4 regions of the Ensifer sp. EB106-03-01-XG145 genome follow, and region 4 is predicted to be linked to each of the others. Evidence: riboswitches for the same ligand, from Rfam matches in the RefSeq annotation. Region 4 holds a riboswitch; each other region holds the start of a gene.
The links. A riboswitch is a leader RNA that binds a small molecule or an ion and turns the genes downstream of it on or off. The one in region 4 is predicted to bind cobalamin.
Positions count from the first base shown of each region.

Region 1 (4,543 bases), on a different contig from region 4:
GGCGCAGGTGAACCGCGTCAATCCGGGCGGCGCGGCACAATCGGCGCACCGGGACTACCATCTCGGCTTCCAGACCGCCGCGGTGATCGAGCGCTATCCGGCGCATGTTCACAAGCTTTCGCCGGTGCTGACCCTGCAAGGGGCGGTCGCCCATTGCGACATGCCGCTTGAAAGCGGGCCGACGCTGTTCCTGCCCTATAGCCAAACCTATGTGCCGGGTTATCTGGCGCTCAATCGGCCGGAGTTCCGGGCCTATTTCGACGAGCACCATGTCCAGCTCCCGCTCGAAAAGGGCGATGTCGTCTTCTTCAATCCGGCGCTCTTCCACGCCGCCGGCAACAACCGCTCCACCGACATCCGCCGCGTGGCGAACCTGCTGCAGGTGTCCTCGGCCTTTGGCCGGGCGATGGAAACGGTCGATCGGCTGACGATGAGCGCGACGCTCTACCCGGCCTTGAAGGCGTTGCTGGCGAAGGGCAAGCTGACCGATGCGGAAGCGGCCAATGCCATCGCGTCCTGCGCCGAGGGCTATTCCTTCCCAACCAATCTCGACCGCGACCCGCCGCTTGGCGGGCTGGCGCCGAAGACCCAGGCGCAGTTGATGCGCGAGGCACTGACCGCAGGAACGAGCGAGCAGGATTTTCAGGCCGCACTCGACGCGCAGGCGAAGCGCAAGCTGAGCTGACGGTCCGACAGCACATCCGACAGGCTCCCGGAGCGTTTCGCCCGGGGCCGCACCTGTTTTACACGATCATCCGAGGGAGGAATTTCAATGAGCGGACAAATGGAAGGCAAGATCGCCATCGTCACCGGCGGCACGCAAGGGCTGGGCGCAACGATCGCCGGCCTATTCGCCGAACGCGGTGCGGCAGGCATCGTCATTTGTGGGCGCAACGCCGCAAAGGGAAAGGCGAAGGCCGAAGAAATCGGCAAGGCCAGCGGCGCGAAAGTGGTCTATGTCGAGGCCGATCTTGAAAAGGTTGACGACGCGCGCAAGGTCGTTGCCGCCTGCGATGCGGAGTTCGGCCGGGTCGATGCGCTGGTCAATGCCGCCGCTATCACCGATCGCGGCACGATCCTCGACACGACACCGGAACTGTTCGACCGCATGTTCGCCATCAACGTGCGGGCGCCGTTTTTCCTGATGCAGGAGACGGTGAAGGTGATGCGGCGTGAGCAAACGGAAGGCACCATCGTCAATATCGGGTCGATGTCGGCAATGGCCGGGCAGCCCTTCATTGCGGCCTATTGCTCGTCGAAAGGCGCTCTGGAGACGCTGACCAAGAACACTGCCTATGCGCTTCTGCGCAACCGCATCCGCGTCAACGGCCTGAATATCGGCTGGATGGCTTCCGAAGGCGAGGACCGCATCCAGCGCGAATTTCACGGCGCTGCCGCGGATTGGCTCGAAAAGGCGGCCGCCAGCCAACCCTTCGGCAGGCTCGTCGATCCGGCGGAGGTGGCGCGCGCCTGCGCCTATCTGTCTTCCGCGGAATCCGGGCTGATGACCGGATCGGTGATCTGCTTCGACCAGTCGGTCTGGGGCGGCTATGACGGTTCGCCGCATCCGGTGGCGCCGCTCTAGATCACGATGATTTTGGGTCGGATCGACCCAAAATCATAAACGTGATCGATCCTCAAAAGTTAGAGCGGAATGCGGGCGGAAAACCGCGCGCACTTTTCCTCATCCCGCTCTGACGGGCGCTTGTCTTTCCTTGGCGGCTGTGCCCTTATGACGCCGTCAGGTGCCCGCGCGAGCGGGAGAATCGGGAATCCGGTGTCATTCCGGAACGTGCCCAACGCTGTGACGGGGACGGTCGCCTCTAGAAGTGCCTTGAATTGATTCAAGGCTTTGCCACTGGATCCTCAATCGATCTGGGAAGGTGAGGCGACCGGTTGAACCGAAGTCAGAAGACCGGCCTGGCGAGATAGACCGAACCCCGCGCGGACGGCGGGAGGTTTTCGCATTGTTGGGGATCGAACGATGCTGACTGAACAGAAGGGCGGCCTTGCGGCTGCCGGTGCCTTTTCGCCGGACGAGCGGGAGGCCGTCTACCGCGCCATCGAAACACGCCGCGACGTGCGCGACGAATTCTTGGCCGAGCCTCTTCCCGACGATCTGGTGAAACGCCTGCTTGCCGCGGCGCACAGCGCGCCGTCGGTTGGCTTCATGCAGCCCTGGAATTTCGTACTGGTGCGGGGGGCAGAAACGCGCGAGCGCGTCTGGCAGGCGTTTCACCGCGCCAATGATGAGGCCGCCTTGATGTTCGAGGCAGAGCAGCAGGCCAAATACCGCTCGCTGAAGCTTGAAGGCATTCGCAAGGCACCGCTCAGCATCTGCGTCACCTGCGACCGCACACGCGGCGGCGCCGTCGTTCTCGGGCGGACGCACAATCCGCAGATGGATGTCTATTCGACGGTCTGTGCCGTGCAGAACCTGTGGCTTGCGGCGCGAGCCGAAGGCGTTGGCGTCGGCTGGGTCAGTATCTTTCACGAGGCGGAGATCAAGGCGATCCTCGGCATTCCCGATCATATCGAGATCGTCGCCTGGCTCTGCCTCGGTTATGTCGATCGCCTTTACCAGCAGCCCGAACTGGCGGTGAAGGGATGGCGGCAACGCCTGCCGCTGGAAGAACTGGTGTTTGAGGAAGGCTGGGGGAACTGCAGCGAGAGTTCCTAAAGCCCGTCGCGCAAAAGTGCGCAGCGATCGCGACGCGCTTTAAGGCGGCGCCGGGTTCAGTTCTGGACCGGTTGATAGGCCGGTCCCTTCGGGTGCTTCAGGTCGATCGAGGTTTCTTCCTGCGGCAGGAAGGTCGGACCGACGACGCGCACCTTGCTCTTGGACCGGTCGTAAGGCCTCTCCTCGGCCGGCGCCGTGGCGGTCGTGGTGTCCGCCGGCTTCTTGGTTTCGATCACGACGATGGATGACTGATCGTCGCCGATCTTGGTGCCGGTCGTTTTCGGTGAGGTTGCGGCAGTCTGCGGTATCTGGCAGCCGCACATGCCGGGCTTGCTGATGCCGCGTGTGCGATAGGCGAACGCATTGGGCATTTCGGTATAGGGTAACCCGGTCACGGCCGAGACCATCTGTTCGCTCTCTTCCGTGTTGATATCGTGGAAGTAGAGTTCGGTTTCGGCGCCAGGACAGCGCGCCCGGCAGGCCTGTTCGTCCCGCGGGAAGTCGGCCGGCGTCGCATCCGAGGAGATCGGGAAGAAAGCGCCGTCGCAGGTGCGCACGCACATGGTCCTGAGTGTTCCGCGATAGTAGCCATCCTGCGGCGCATAGCCGTCTTCGCCATGCCCGAGCATCGGCCCGTAGGCGTCGTCAGGTGGCAGGTCGGCAATGATGTTGCGGTGCGTTTCGGGCTCTTCGGGCTCGACGCTCGCGAATTCTTCGCTGTCGCTGTAGCAGCCGTTGATTTCAAGCGCGGCAAGGATACGGCGGCGACTGTCTTCGCTGCCGCCGGCGACGATCTGCTCGCGCTCCGACTTCAGCATGCGCAGATTGTCTTCCATCTCGGCTATGAGGCTGTCGAGCTCCCCGCAGCTGTCGGGGTCGCCGCCATCGAAGGTGACGACGCTGCCGCCACCGCAGCCCGCGCGGCGGCGGTCGTTCTTCGCCCGGCGCAGCTCGATATTCTGTCGTGAGATGGCGCTGGCATAGTCCCGGGCATCCGCAGTGGTGGCGACCATGTCGGGCAGTTGCGCAAGCCGGGTATTCAGCCGGTCGCACACGGTCGATGCCAGCGAAGGATCGGCACCGACCAGGGCCAGCGGCACAAGCACCACAGCGACGTGTTTCAAGCGCGGGAACACGGGCGAAGTCTCTTCCTGATGCCGCATGATGCCGGCCTTCTGATATGGGCGGCTGCCAGCGGCAATTCCTGTTTCACCTCCATCATAGAGCTTGTCGGTGATCGTGCAACGACAAGCGGCGGTTTGCGTTAACGGCTCCGGCCGGCGATGGCATTCAAGCGGCGCGGGCGGTTTCGAGCGACATCGGGCGTTCGAGAACGGTGCCTTCGATGGCGGCAATGGCCTTCATGCGCTGAAGCAGGTCGTTAGTCACTTCCCAGGCGACGGCAACGGCGAAGACCGAGCCGATGCGATGGGGTTCGGCAATGCGCTCGCCCGGGCATCCCATGCGGCGGAACATGCGCTCCAGGAACACGTCGGTGACCGTGACGATGTGGCTGATGCCGGAGGCGAGACCGAGTTCGCCGACACCGCACATCAACTCGGCGGCGGCGATCGTCACCTGATTGGAGGCGCGGTCCTGCGAAATCTCGGGCTCGATGCAGAAGCGGCTCGATTCCCACACCGAGGCGCTGCGGATTTCCGGATTGTCGCCGAGCAGGATCGGGAAGGTATCGTCCAGCATGTTGGGGCCGAGCGTCGGCAGCAGCCTCAGCGAGCCACGCAGCCGGCCGTCGGGAGCGTAGGATAGCACGTAGAGCGGGTTCGCCGTGTCGTAGTTGTCGATTTCCCATGCGCCGTCCGTCTGAACGTCCCACTTCAGGAAGTCGTGGAAGACGCGCTTGCG
Region 1 covers NZ_JBYTEC010000010.1:82,741-87,283, forward strand. The annotation lists gene AC3WWH_RS22315 (phytanoyl-CoA dioxygenase family protein) at 1-685, shown strand, start outside; gene AC3WWH_RS22320 (SDR family oxidoreductase) at 773-1,585, shown strand; cobalamin riboswitch at 1,727-1,938, shown strand; gene bluB (5,6-dimethylbenzimidazole synthase) at 1,985-2,680, shown strand; gene AC3WWH_RS22330 (DUF2865 domain-containing protein) at 2,737-3,843, opposite strand; gene AC3WWH_RS22335 (acyl-homoserine-lactone synthase) at 3,971-4,543, opposite strand, start outside.
Region 1: linked by a shared signal. The riboswitch ahead of bluB (5,6-dimethylbenzimidazole synthase) and the one ahead of AC3WWH_RS28265 (DUF1636 family protein) in region 4 are both predicted to bind cobalamin.

Region 2 (4,543 bases), on a different contig from region 4:
CGCAATCGCGGCCGTCCGGTGAGGGCGGGGTGCGGAGGAGAAGCCGCACGCGATCTCACCCTCGCGGCGCCGCCGCACGCTGCAGCCGGTCGATGATCGCTTCTCCCAATCCTTCCGAAGGGATCGGCCCGAAGGCGATCGTCGCAGCGCCGCTGGCGTCGGCCCGCTTCATGTAGTCGAAGAGATTGGCTGCCGCTTCGTGAAGATTTCCGGTCGGGCTGAGATCGAGAACGATGGCCGCCTGTTCCTCGCCGGCGATCCGGCCGCCGCCGTAGCGGATCAAGGCCTCGCCCGCACGCACATCGGCAACATCGAGCCTGACGGCCGCGCCGGGCGCGTAGTGGGAGGCCAGCATGCCCGGCGCCTCGATCGTTGCTCCCGCCGTTTCCGGTCGGATCACCGGACGATCGAGCAGGCGCTCGATTTCTGCGGCATCGAGGCCGCCGGGGCGGAGCAGCCGGATCTCGTCGCCATCGACCTTGATGATCGTGGACTCCAAGCCGATTTCGGCCGGGCCTGCGTCGAGGATCAGTTTCAGCTTTTCGCCGAGATCCGCATCGACATGGACCGCACTGGTCGGGCTGATCTTGCCCGAGGTGTTGGCGCTGGGCGCTGCGAGCGGCCGCCCGAAGCGGGCGATCACCCGGCGCGAAAAGCCGTCGGGCATGCGGATGCCAAGCGTGTCGAGGCCGGCCGAGGCCAGCGCATGCACGCTGCTATCGGGCCGCTGCGGCAAGATCAGCGTCAGGGGTCCGGGCCAGAAGGTTTCCGCCAGGCGTCGGGAAATCGGGTCGAAGCGCACATGGGCCTCGGCCATCGCCATGTCGGAGACATGCGAGATCAGCGGATTGAAGCGCGGCCGGCCCTTCATCTCGTAGATGCGGCTGATCGCATCGGGATTGGTGGCGTCGGCGGCAAGGCCATAGACGGTTTCGGTGGGAATCGCGACCGGTTCGCCTTCGGCAAGAACGGCGCAGGCGCGTTCGATCGCGCGGTCCGGTTCCCTGCCTGTGTCGATGATCTCTGCCATGCCGTTTCCTTTCCGACGCTTCCTTAACGGACGTGCCGGGAAAACAGAACGATTTTTTTGGGGGCGTTCGGTTGCTGCCTCAGAGACTGCGGATAATGCGGCGCAGCGCGGAGTCCCGGGCACCCAGCATCAGCACGTTCTTGAGAGCAACCTTGGGGTCGTCCGTGCGGAAGAGGAGCCCGTTGTCGCGGACGTTGCGGTTGATGACCATCTGTCCGTCTTCGGCGTTCGGCTCGATCGCGACCGCGAAATACATGCGGGAATAGCCGCTCTGGATACGGTCGAAGAAATGCGTCTCATCACCAAGGTCGCTGAAGAAATTGGCGAAGTAGAACGACCAGTTGATGTCCTTGGAAGGCGTGACCGCCGTCCGCGCCGCCGTCACATGGCAATAGCCGAGATGCGGCTTGCCGACGAGCGTGCGGTGAAAAATCAGCTTGGGAAACTGGATCGAGGCATGAAAGCCGTTGATCCGCTTGTGCGTCGTGTCACCGGCGGTCGCGAGCTTCTTGCCGGTCCTGTCCGCGACTTCTTCGTAGCTCAGATACCGTCGCTCGCTCGGCAGCCATTGCCGGCGGTTGATCCTGCCGGTGCGCAGAAACTCGGTGTGCACGGCCGTCTTCGGCATGACCGCCGGCGGCTTCTCGGCCGCAGCGTCGTAATATCTGAACTTTGCCATGATCGTCAGTGCGCCGTCTGCCTGCCGGACATCTTCGTCCGCCGGCAAGCCTAGTGGCTTATGGTTAATGAAGGATTTCCTTTCGTTCGCGGAAGATGCCCCTGCACATTCATGGGAATGTCGCAAACGGGCGAAGCCTTCCTGTGTCTGCGTCATGTCAGTCACAAAAGCCGGCATCTGCCCAATTTTTGATCTATCTATATGTTTATAAAGTGAAAAATTCTCGCATCCGTTTCCAAAAGGCGGTTTCGATCGTGTCGTCATTCTGGAATTGAATGTCGCTATCCGGCGCCTGCCGAGGCGCCTTCCGCGCTTACATATCCTTACTCAAGGTGTCGTCTTCCAAAGGGGAAGGCGGAGAATTGGGAAGCCGGTCAAATCCCGGCGCTGCCCCCGCAACGGTGGTGGAGCGAAAGCCTCGGCAAAAGGCCACTGGACGGTTTTCCGTCCGGGAAGGCGCCGGGCTGGTCCTTCGAAGGACGGCTCCTGAGCCCGGAAACCAGCCTTGACAGACATAACCGTAACGGGTTGCGGCGGGCAGCCGGATCGGAGCCTAAAACGCATGGGCGTGCGCCCATGCGGGTTCCTGTCCTGCCTCTCCGAAACATGGCGCATGAGGACAGGACATGGATACCAAGACCGATATGCTTCGCAAGCTGAAGGGCCGGCGTGACGGCTACAGCCTCGATCGGGCCTTCTACATCGACCCCGACTATTACCGGCAGGACCTGGAAAACATCTGGTATCGGGATTGGCTGTTCATCGGCCACGATTGCGAAATCCCGCGGGCCGGCAACTATTTCACCGTCCAGGTCGGCGACTATCCGGTCGTCATCACCCGCGATCGCCAGGGCACGATCCGCGCGCTCCACAACTCCTGCCGCCACCGCGGCTCCCGCGTCTGCACGCAGCACAAGGGCTCTTCGGCAAAGCTCGTCTGTCCCTATCATCAATGGACCTACGAGCTCGACGGCTCGCTGCTCTTCGCACGCCAGATGGGCGAAGACTTCGACAAGGCAGCCCACAGCCTGAAGCAGATCCATTGCGAAACGGTCGGCGGCTACATCTTCATCAACCTGTCGGAGACGCCGGCGGATTTCGCCGCCTTCCGCGAGCTGGCATTCCCCTACCTCGCGCCGCACCGGCTGGGAGAGACCAAGGTCGCCTTCGAAAGCACCATCATCGAAAAGGGCAACTGGAAGCTCGTCTGGGAGAACAACCGCGAGTGCTACCACTGCGCCGCCAATCACCCCGAACTCTGCCGGACCTATCCGGAAGCGCCGACCGCGACCGGGGTGCAGGGCGCCAAGGACGATCCGGTGATTGCCGCCCATTGGGCGAAGTGCGAGGCCGAGGGCCTGCCGAGCGAGTTCCGGATGTCGCCGACCGGCCAGTTCCGCGCCGCGCGCATGCCGCTGGTCGATAATGCCGAAAGCTACACCATGTCGGGTGCGCCCGCCGTAAAAAGGGCGCTGTCGGCCGATGTCAGGCAGAAGCAGATCGGCACGCTCCTGATGTTCCATTACCCCACGACCTGGAACCACGTGCTTTCGGATCACGCCATCACCTTCCGCGTGTTGCCGCTGGGGCCGGAACTCACGCAGGTGACAACGAAGTGGCTGGTCCACAAGGACGCGGTCGAAGGTGTCGACTACACGCTCGAGGATCTGACTCATGTCTGGACCGAGACCAACGACCAGGATCGCCAGATCGTCGAGGAAAATGCCTTCGGCATCCGCTCGCCGGCCTATGAGCCCGGTCCGTATTCGCCGGAGCACGAGGGTGGCGTGATGCAGTTCGTCGAATGGTACTGCAAGTTCATGGAGCAGCGCCTGCAGGGCGATGCGGCTCCGCTCTCAAAGGTCGCCTGACATGCAGATGGCGTCCTCCTTCCATCATTTCGACGAACTGCATGTCTGGATCGACCGGCAGCAGATGCTCGAATGCACATCGGCGGTTGTCGAAACCGCCGATGTCATGACCTTCACCTTCCGTGCGGAGAAGCCCGCCTGGTTTCGTTATCTGCCCGGCCAGTTCGTCACCCTCGAATTGCCGGTCGCCGACGAACCGGTCATGCGCACCTACACCCTGTCGTCGACGCCATCGCGACCGCTGTCAATTGCCGTCACGGTGAAGGCGCAGGCCGACAGCGTCGGCACCCGCTGGATGTTCGATCACCTGAAGCCGGGCATGAAGCTCCGGGCTTTTGGACCGCTCGGAGATTTCAGCTTCGTCCGTCATCCCGGCGAAAAGTACCTGTTTATCTCCGCCGGATCCGGCATCACCCCGATGATGTCGATGACGCGCTGGATGGCCGACTGCGTGCCGGAGACCGATGTCACCTTCATCTCCTGTGCTCGCCGGCCGGACGACCTTCTGTTTCGCTCGGAGCTCGAGGTTCTGGCGACACAGATGTCCGGGCTGAACCTCGGCTTCATCGTCGAGGGGCACGAGGCGCGTCACGGCTGGCATGGCCTGCGCGGCCGCATCGACGGTGCCAAGCTACCGTTGCTCGCTCCCGACTTCCAGGAGCGCACGGTGTTCTGCTGCGGTCCGGAACCGTTCATGCGCGGTGTGCGCGAGATGCTGAAGGCAGCCGGCTTCGACATGGCCCGCTATCACGAGGAGAGCTTCCAGCCGGCGGCAGCACCTGCCGCGGAAGAGATCGCCGTGCGCGCCGGTGCCGGCGATGATGGTGAGGTTCAGGCGGCCAAGGTCGCCTTCACCATGAGCGGCAAGGAGGTCGAGGCGAAACCCGGCCAAACGATCCTGCAGACGGCGCGTGCCAATGGTGTGAGGATCGGCGCTGCCTGCGAGGGCGGTATCTGCGGCAC
Region 2 covers NZ_JBYTEC010000001.1:864,489-869,031, forward strand. The annotation lists gene AC3WWH_RS04170 (L-threonylcarbamoyladenylate synthase) at 56-1,030, opposite strand; gene AC3WWH_RS04175 (DUF6656 family protein) at 1,110-1,709, opposite strand; cobalamin riboswitch at 2,023-2,231, shown strand; gene AC3WWH_RS04180 (aromatic ring-hydroxylating oxygenase subunit alpha) at 2,336-3,580, shown strand; gene AC3WWH_RS04185 (FAD-binding oxidoreductase) at 3,582-4,543, shown strand, end outside.
Region 2: linked by a shared signal. The riboswitch ahead of AC3WWH_RS04180 (aromatic ring-hydroxylating oxygenase subunit alpha) and the one ahead of AC3WWH_RS28265 (DUF1636 family protein) in region 4 are both predicted to bind cobalamin.

Region 3 (4,543 bases), on a different contig from region 4:
TATTTGTCGAAATATTCGCCGGACGCATATTTCGAGTTCTCGAAGCCCTTGAAGGTCACGCCCTTCTCGACCGCCAGCCGGTTGGATGCGCGGATGGCGTGATAGGTCACCGTGTAGAAATAGATGTTGGTGAAATCGATGCCTTCCTCGGAGCCGTAGAAGACGCGCTCGCGGGCGAGGTAGCCGTGCAGGTTCATCTGGCCAAGGCCGATCGCATGGCTGTCGTCATTGCCCTTCTCGATCGAAGGCACGGAAGAGATGTGGCTCATTTCGGAGACGGCGGTGAGCGCGCGGATCGAGGTCTCGATCGTCTGGCCGAAATCCGGACTGTCCATCGCCGCGGCAATGTTCAGCGAGCCTAGATTACAAGAGATATCCTTGCCCATCTTTGCGTAGGAGAGGTCGTCGTTGAATTCGCTCGCCTCGCTCACCTGCAGGATTTCCGAGCAGAGGTTGCTCATGGTGATGCGCCCGGCGATCGGGTTCGCCCGGTTCACCGTGTCCTCGAACATGATGTAGGGGTATCCGCTCTCGAACTGGATTTCGGCAATGATCTGGAAGAAATCGCGCGCCTTGATCTTCCGCTTGCGGATACGAGCATCCTCGACCATCTCGCGGTACTTCTCCGTCACCGAAATTTCGGTCAGCGGCACGCCGTAGACGCGCTCCACGTCATAGGGCGAGAACAGATACATGTCCTCGTTGTTGCGGGCGAGCTCGAAGGTGATGTCCGGGATGACGACGCCGAGCGACAGCGTCTTGATACGGATCTTCTCGTCGGCATTTTCCCGCTTGGTATCGAGGAAGCGCATGATATCCGGGTGGTGGGCATGCAGATAGACAGCACCTGCTCCCTGGCGGGCGCCAAGCTGGTTGGCATAGGAGAAGCTGTCTTCCAAGAGCTTCATCACCGGGATGATGCCGGAGGACTGGTTTTCGATCTGCTTGATCGGTGCGCCCATCTCTCTGATGTTGGTGAGCGACAGCGCCACGCCGCCGCCGCGCTTGGAGAGCTGCAACGCGGAATTAATCGCGCGGCCGATGCTTTCCATATTGTCCTCGACCCTAAGCAAGAAGCAGGAGACGAGCTCGCCGCGTTGCTTTTTGCCGGCATTGAGGAAGGTCGGCGTCGCCGGCTGGAAACGGCCGGAAATGATCTCGTCGACGAGATCGCGGGCAAGCTGTTCGTTCCCGCGCGCCAGCGTCATCGCCACCATACAGACGCGGTCTTCGTAGCGCTCCAGGTAGCGCTTTCCGTCAAAGGTCTTCAGCGTATAGGACGTGTAGTATTTGAACGCGCCGAGGAAAGTCGGGAAGCGGAACTTCTTCCCGTAAGCGTGGTCGTAGAGGTCGCGGACGAAGTTGAAGGAATACTGATCCAGCACCTGCTGTTCGTAGTAGCCCTCGGTCACCAGATAATCGAGCTTCTCCCTGAGGTTATGGAAGAAGACGGTGTTCTGGTTGACGTGCTGGAGGAAGTACTGCTTCGCCGCCAGCCGGTCCTTGTCGAGCTGGATGCGCCCCTCTTCATCATAGAGGTTCAGCATCGCGTTCAGCGCATGATAGTCGAGCGCTGCTTCCGTCGCCTTCAGGGGGCGTTCGAGTGTTGAGACGTCCAAAATCGTTCCATCCCGTTTCTGACATTGGCGACGTCCTCCTCGGTTCCGAGCAGCTCGAACCGGTAGAGGTAGGGCACCCGGCACTTGGCCGCGATGACGTCGCCGGCGATCCCGTAGGTCGCGCCGAAATTGCTGTTGCCCGCAGCAATCACGCCGCGGATGTGAGAGCGGTTGCCCGCATCGTTGAGGAAGCGGATCACCTGTTTCGGCACGGCGCCCCGGCCGTCGTCGCCGCAATAGGTGGGCACGACCAACACGAAGGGCTCGGAAACCGTAAGTGAAGCCTTACTTTCCTTGAGCGGTATGCGCGCTGCGCGAAGGCCGAGCTTTTCGACGAAGCGATGGGTGTTTTCCGAGCGGCTGGAAAAATAGACGATCAGGCCCACCGCCTGTCTCCTCTAGGAAAGCGCGCTGATCTTGTCGGGGCGAAAACCCGCCCAGTGTTCGGGGCCGGCGACGACGACGGGAAGCTGCATGTAGCCGAGGCCCTTGACCGTTTCGAGCGCGTCTTGGTCGATGGAGATATCAATGATCTCGTAGTTGACGCCCTGGCGATCGAGCGCCCGGTAGGTCGCGGTGCATTGGACGCAGGCGGGCTTGCTGTAGACGGTAACGTTCATTTCTTCCTCGTTTGGTCGGCTGGATGAGAGCATGAGAAGGCGCACGGACACGCAACCGCGATCCGGCGAAATGCAGGGCTGTCATGGCTGTGGCTCGCTCGGATCTGGACGCCCGGGCATGCCTCTTCGTCAGTTGCGCGGGAAACCGCGCCTCTTGATTGGCGAGCGATAGAATTTCAATGACGCGGACATGACTTCACCCCGAAGCTTTCGACAGGCTGCCGGGGAGATGTCGAGACGATCAGGCAGGCTCATCCTGCCGCACGCAACTCAACCTCTCCGGACACCCCGCCCGTGGACGTTTGTTGCTCGAGGCAGGTCTCCTGGCTCACGGGTCTCAGCTTCCATCCCGACCTTCCCGAGGCCTCATGCCTCAGTGGTCCAATTCCGGACAGTCGCTCGCCGTCTACAGTTGCGGGGGCAGCTACGGCATAGCCTGGCGAAAACTCGCCGACGCACCGTATTCCCGTCTTAGCTCTCAATCCCTGCGAATCGAGAGAACCTCGAACACTAGATATAGTAGTTCATCGCAAATCTGCGTCAATAGGTTCGAGGTGCCTGAAGCCGGGGAGAGAAGGTGATTTCTTTCGCCGTGTGGATAACAAGGAGTAAACCGCGGGATGCGGCGAAACCTGTGGGTGGAGAGCTTCTCGGCTTCGAGCCCGGCGCTTGCTCCGTTGCCGATCACTTGCGAAGAGGCTCCGGCACGCCGCTTTCAGAAACGCCACGCCGGATCGCTCTCGAATTCGGTCCGCGGGCTGGCAGGTGGCAGATCACGACAACTGCGCTGTCTCTTGCCTCTGCGTTCCGTCAATCGCAGAGCGACATGCTTACGTCTTTGTTTTCTCCGGGCTGGGCTCGAGGCGAAGCCCTTGCCATTTGCGGCGCGTCGCCGCAATCCCGCTCCGGCGAGGGCGGTGACTTGCGCGGATTGCCGTCCGTCGGCCAATGCCACGGATCGGCACCATCGTCGATGCGCGCCCGGACGGTCTCGTGATCCCGCGTGAGGCCGATATCCTTCAGCTGGAATTCGCTGAACGTATCGATGGCGATGGTCGGGTTGAGTGCGTTGCCGGCCCAGTTCAGGGCATGAAGGATCGTTGATCGCACTGCGCTAAGCATTGCTATCCTCTTTGTTTTTGCTGTTGTGTTCGCGAAAAAAAGTGAGGATTTTTGCTGCTTCGCGCAAAGCGATTTCTCGCATGCAGGCATAAAGAATGCTTATCTCAGAACCATGAGCAAGATTCCTCCCATGAGTGCCGTGCGCGCCTTCGAAGCGGCCGCCAGACATCTGAGCTTCACCCGCGCCGCCGACGAGCTCGGCATGACGCAGGCGGCGGTCAGCTACCAGATCCGGATCTTGGAGGAGCGCATCGGCACGCCGCTCTTCGTTCGTCTTCCGCGCGAGGTGAGGCTGACGGCGGCCGGGCGGCAACTGGCGCCGAAGGTGACCGAGGCGATCGATCTTCTCGGGGCTGCGTTTTCCGAGATCGCCGACATGACCGAGCACCACCTGCACATTTCCGTGCTACCGACCGTCGTCTCGAGCTGGCTCGGTCAGCGGCTCGCCTCGTTTCAGACGGCCCATCCGAACATCAGCATCCGGGTGCACATGTCGACCGAACTGATCGACTTCAAGCGTGATGCGATCGACCTCGTGGTGCGCAGCGGCAACGGCGACTGGCCCGGCAACGACGTGTTTCCGCTCTTCCCTATCGATTACATGCCGGTCTGCACACCGTCTTTCATGGAGAAACACCAGCTCAAGCATCCCTCGGACGTTCTGCGCGTACGGCGCTTCGGTAACGCCAGCTGGTGGCGGCGATGGATGATCGAAACCGGCGTGGAACCACCGGCGAGCAACGGCACCGAACTGATCTTCGACGTTCAGGCGATGGACGTCGCCACGACACTTGCGGATCACGGCATTGCCATCGCCGTCTCGACCTTCCTGCTGGAGGAACTCAGAAACGGCAAACTCATCCGGCCGTTTGACCATGTGGTGCAGGACGGCCGGGCCTATTGGCTGGTCTACCCGCAGAGCCACCGGCGGCAAAAGAAGATCCAGGCCTTTCGCGAGTGGATCATTGCCGAGGCCGATGCATCGAATGCGCTGCTGGCGACCGTCGTGGGCGATTCCAGGTCGGCATCACCTCAAGCCGGGGTCGGAGCGAGCGCGCTCATGAAACCTGAATAGGGCTTGCTGAGCGGCGACGCATAGGCCCCGCGCTTACTGGTCATAAGTCCCTGTGACACGAGTGCTTCCGCCTGTTTGACCGCGGCCGAAACGCCGTCGATGACAGG
Region 3 covers NZ_JBYTEC010000002.1:308,364-312,906, forward strand. The annotation lists gene nrdE (class 1b ribonucleoside-diphosphate reductase subunit alpha) at 1-1,619, opposite strand, end outside; gene nrdI (class Ib ribonucleoside-diphosphate reductase assembly flavoprotein NrdI) at 1,589-2,005, opposite strand; gene nrdH (glutaredoxin-like protein NrdH) at 2,018-2,239, opposite strand; cobalamin riboswitch at 2,536-2,760, opposite strand; gene AC3WWH_RS10065 (hypothetical protein) at 3,050-3,361, opposite strand; gene AC3WWH_RS10070 (LysR substrate-binding domain-containing protein) at 3,492-4,436, shown strand; gene AC3WWH_RS10075 (aspartate/glutamate racemase family protein) at 4,394-4,543, opposite strand, start outside.
Region 3: linked by a shared signal. The riboswitch ahead of nrdH (glutaredoxin-like protein NrdH) and the one ahead of AC3WWH_RS28265 (DUF1636 family protein) in region 4 are both predicted to bind cobalamin.

Region 4 (4,543 bases):
ATCAGGAAACCGATGCCGAGGGCGAGGAAGACGGCGACCGGCGGATAGGTCCGAAGCGTCTCGACGAAGAAGTCAATTGGATTCACTGCCATCCCCTGTAGAAAGTTGCGTTGCCATCACTTCATTTCGGGACTTGCGCGGCTAAGTTGATTTTATCGGTGGCTTGTCGATGCCCAATCCTAGCTTTGGCAATTGTCGCTTCGGCTGCTGATTTTCTCAACGGCCTTGGGGTTACGTGAGCGTAACGTACGTTAAATTTCTGGCTTTTGCGCCCAGTGGGGGCTGATGAGCGCTGCGCGGCATCGGTCCGAAAGCGTCGGGTCGGGCGGTCGTGCGAAGGCAAGTTCGGGAGGGCGGCGGCGCGCCGGTCCCGATGAAGGCACACGGTCCCACTACGGCGGATTTCGCCGGCTATTCAACTCTGGCGTTGTATTTTTATGTTATCGCATAACGGATGGACATGACGAAACGCCGCATGTCGATGGACCCGGAGCACATGCCCCGCAGTTGCTTCATCCGCGCGCCGCGAAGCTTGAAGTGACGGGGGCGCTCATCCGTTCGTTTCACGAGCAAGGCCGGCAATTGCGGCCAGTCTTGCGCTCCGCTTCAGATGGCGACGCCTTCGAGTGCTATGATCCGTGTCCTGGCACAGCGCTCACGGATCGTCTTCAGGCGCTGATACTCCGGTGATTGGTACCAGGAGAGCAAGGCTTGCATGTCCGGGAACTCGAGGATGACGAGCCGGTGCGGTTCCCAGTCGCCTTCAAGCACCCGGGTTGCGCCACCGCGGCCGAGATAACGCCCGCCATAGCGGGCCTCCGTCGCCGGCACCTCTCTTTTGTATTCCTCGAAGGTCGCTGCATCGGTGATATCGACATCGGCGATCAAATAGGCAGCCATGGCAGAGCTCCTTTCCCGACAAGCCAAGGAGCAAGGATACGCCGGTCGTCGCCGTCAGGCGAGGCTCTCGCCCGCAGCGGCCGGCAGGCTGCCTTAGGATCATTTCCTTGTTGATTGTTGTTATGTTATTTTATAACAGTCAGTGCATGACGAAACGCCGCATGTTGATAGATCCCGGCCGCCCGACCCCATCGGTTGTATCCGCTGCCGATTCATGCGAGGAAGAGCGCGATGGTGCTGCGTCCGCGACAATGCGGAAGCGGCTGAAAAGGGAACACGGAACGGACGACCCTGACGGGACCGAAACCGTGGCTGCCCCCGCAACTGTGAGCGGACAGCGCATTCACACCATGTCACTGGCCAAAGGCCGGGAAGACGTGGATGCGCCGCGACCCGCGAGCCAGGAGACCTGCCATCGAACCGATCAACCACAACGGACGGGGTGTTCCGATGGAAAAGAACTGGCTTTCGCGCGACGGTCATCCGTCATCCTGCCGCTTCGCCATCTCTTGCCGTCAGTCCGGCGGAGAGAGAAAATGGCTGAGCCGACTTCCCGACAGCATAAGATAACGGTCTGCACCGATTGCCGTTTTACCGGCGGCCCCTGCATGCCGGGCGCCGAGCTGATAAAGCGTCTTAACCGCAGCATTGCCGCCCTCGGCGCGCCGCTCGATCGTGATTTCTCGATTGCCGGCACGGTCTGCATGGCGGCATGCACGCGCCCCTGCACCATCGCCTTCCAGGCGACGGGCAAGGCGACCTATCTCTTTGGCGACATTTCGCCGGAAGAGGACATCGACGATCTCGTCCGTTTTGCCGCCACCTATGTGGAGCGCGGCGACGGCATGACGCGGGCTGCCGAACGGCCGCGCGGGCTGAAGGGCAAGACGCTCGCCCGCATCCCGGCGGCCATGCTCGTCTCCGAAGACGTTGCGGGCCATTTCCAATGAGCGCGACACGCATGCGCTCAAGCGCGTTTGGTGCGTCGGGGATGGACGCGTGGCGCTGCCGGGGTGGGATCAGACCATGACCTGCACCGCAACAGGAGCCGCCCTTCGCGTTAAGGGGCTTTGCTGGGGGCCGCGCCCGGGGCTGACCCTGGTCGACGACATGGACTTCGCGATCGAGGCGGGCAGCCGGCTTGCGATCCTCGGGCCGAACGGGGCCGGCAAGACCTCGCTCTTACGCTGCCTTTACCGGGCGGTGCAGCCGAATGCGGGCCGCATCGAGGTCGACGGCGTCGACCTGTGGTCGATTTCGGCGCGCGAAGCGGCGAAAACGATCGCCGTCGTGCTTCAGGAAATGCCCGGCGATTTTCCCTTCAGCGTGCGCGACGTGGTGATGATGGGCCGCATCCCGCAGCGGGAGGGGCTCAACGGCTGGACGGACACCGACCGCGAGCGGGTGCAGCATGCACTCTCCCATCTCGATCTCGCCCATCTGGCCGGCCGCCAGTTCTCGACGCTCTCGGGCGGCGAGAAACAGCGGGTGCTGATTGCCCGGGCGCTTGCCCAGGAGCCGCGCATCATCATCCTCGATGAGCCGACCAACCATCTCGACATCCGCCACCAGCTCGAAATCCTCGAGCTGTTGCAGACGTTGAAGCTGACGATCGTATCGACGCTGCACGACATCAATCTCGCCGCCGAATTCGCGACTGACGTGGCGATCGTGACGGCGGGGCGGCTCATCGCCTTTGGCACACCCGACGCGGTGCTGAGCCCGCGGGCGCTGTCCTCCGCCTTCGGTGTCACCGCCACCGCCCACAGCACCGCCGTTGCCGGCACCGCCCGTTTCTCCTTTTCACTTCCTCGACAGGGATCCATTTCATGAAGATCAACATTGCCTCCTCTGCCTTCCTGTTTCTCATCGCCACTGCTGTGCCGGCGCTCGCCTATCCGGTTACCGTCAAGAGCTGCAACCGCGAGGTGACCTTCGATGCTGCGCCGAAGCGGGCGATCGCCAACGACGTCAATCTGATCGAGATGATGCTGGCGCTGAAGCTGCAGGACCACATGGTCGGCTACACCGGCGTTTCCGGCTGGAAGACGCTGGATGAAAAGCTGCGCGAAGGTGTGAAGGAACTGCCGGAGCTTGCGGAAAAATATCCGACCAAGGAAGTGCTCCTCAACGCCGACGCCGATTTCTTCTTCGCCGGCTGGAACTACGGCATGAAGGTCGGCGGCGAGGTGACGCCCGAGACCTTGGCGCCGTTCAAGATCGGCGTCTATGAGCTGACCGAGTCCTGCATCCACGTCATGGCCAAAGAGAAGCCGACTATGGACGATACGTTCGTCGATCTTCTCAATCTCGGTCGCATCTTCGGCGTCGAGGATCGCGCCGAGGCGCTGGTCGACGGCTACCGCCGGCAACTGGCCGAAATCACCGAGGCAAATGCCGGCCGCGAAAAGCCGACCCGCGTCTTCGTCTATGATTCCGGCGAGGAAAAGCCTTTCACATCAGGCCGCTTCGGCATCCCGACGGCGATGATCGAGGCGGCCGGTGGCGCCAACATCATGGACGACGTCGACAAGAGCTGGGTGGAGGTCTCCTGGGAGCCGGTGATCGATCGCAATCCGGAGGTCGTGGTGATCGTCAACTACGGCGAGGTGAAAGCCGAGGACAAGATCGCCTTCATGAAGAACAATCCGGCCTTCGCCACTATCGATGCGGTGAAAAACGACCGCTTCGTGGTGCTCGATTATGTCGAGGCGACGCCGGGGCCGCGCAACATCGACGCCATCGCCCGGCTCGCCAAGGTCTTTCACGGCGAGGGCCTGTAACCGATGCTGGCTGAGGATACGTCGCCTGGTCCCGCTGCCGTTTCGCGGGTTGTTCCCGTTCGGGTGATCCGCGGCGGGGTCGGGGTGTTTGCGGCGTTGCTGCTGCTTCTCCTGACCGTGACCGCGGGCGTGTCGCTCGGCTCGGCGCCGATCCCGGTCACCACCGTCTGGTCGATCGTCGCAAGCAAGCTCGCGCCCGGCAGCGTCGAGGCCTTCTGGTCGGCGGGGCGCGAAAGCATCGTCTGGGACGTGCGCCTGCCGCGGGTCATGCTGGCGGGGCTTGTCGGCGCCGGATTGGCGCTGACAGGCGCCGTGCTGCAATCGGTCACGCGCAATCCGCTTGCCGATCCGCATCTGCTCGGCGTCTCCTCGGGCGGCGCGCTCGGGGCGATCGTCGCACTGCTCCACACCGGAATGATCCTCGGTCTTCTCACGGTGCCGCTCTTTGCCTTTGGCGGCGCGCTGCTGGCAACCGTGCTGGTCGCTTTCGTTTCCCGCGCTCTAGGCACCAGTGCCGATCGCCTGGTGCTTGCCGGCGTCGCCGTCGCCTTCGTGCTGACGTCGATCGGCAATCTCATGATCTTCCTGGGGGATCCGCGGGCGACGCACACGGTGATCTTCTGGATGCTCGGCGGCCTTGGCCTGGCGCAATGGCCGCATCTCATCTATCCGGCGCTCGTGCTGTCAGTCTCGCTCGGCTGGCTGGTCGTCCGATCGCGGGAAATCAACGCGCTTGCCATGGGCGACGAGACGGCGATGACGCTCGGCATTCCCGTGCGCCGCTTCCGTCTGACGCTCTTCGTCGTCACCGCGCTCCTGACCGGGGTCATGGTGGCCTTTTCCGGAGCGATCGGCTTCGT
Region 4 covers NZ_JBYTEC010000018.1:52,150-56,692, forward strand. The annotation lists gene aspT (aspartate-alanine antiporter) at 1-86, opposite strand, end outside; gene AC3WWH_RS28260 (DUF1330 domain-containing protein) at 607-900, opposite strand; cobalamin riboswitch at 1,116-1,331, shown strand; gene AC3WWH_RS28265 (DUF1636 family protein) at 1,437-1,850, shown strand; gene AC3WWH_RS28270 (ABC transporter ATP-binding protein) at 1,927-2,733, shown strand; gene AC3WWH_RS28275 (ABC transporter substrate-binding protein) at 2,730-3,683, shown strand; gene AC3WWH_RS28280 (FecCD family ABC transporter permease) at 3,687-4,543, shown strand, end outside.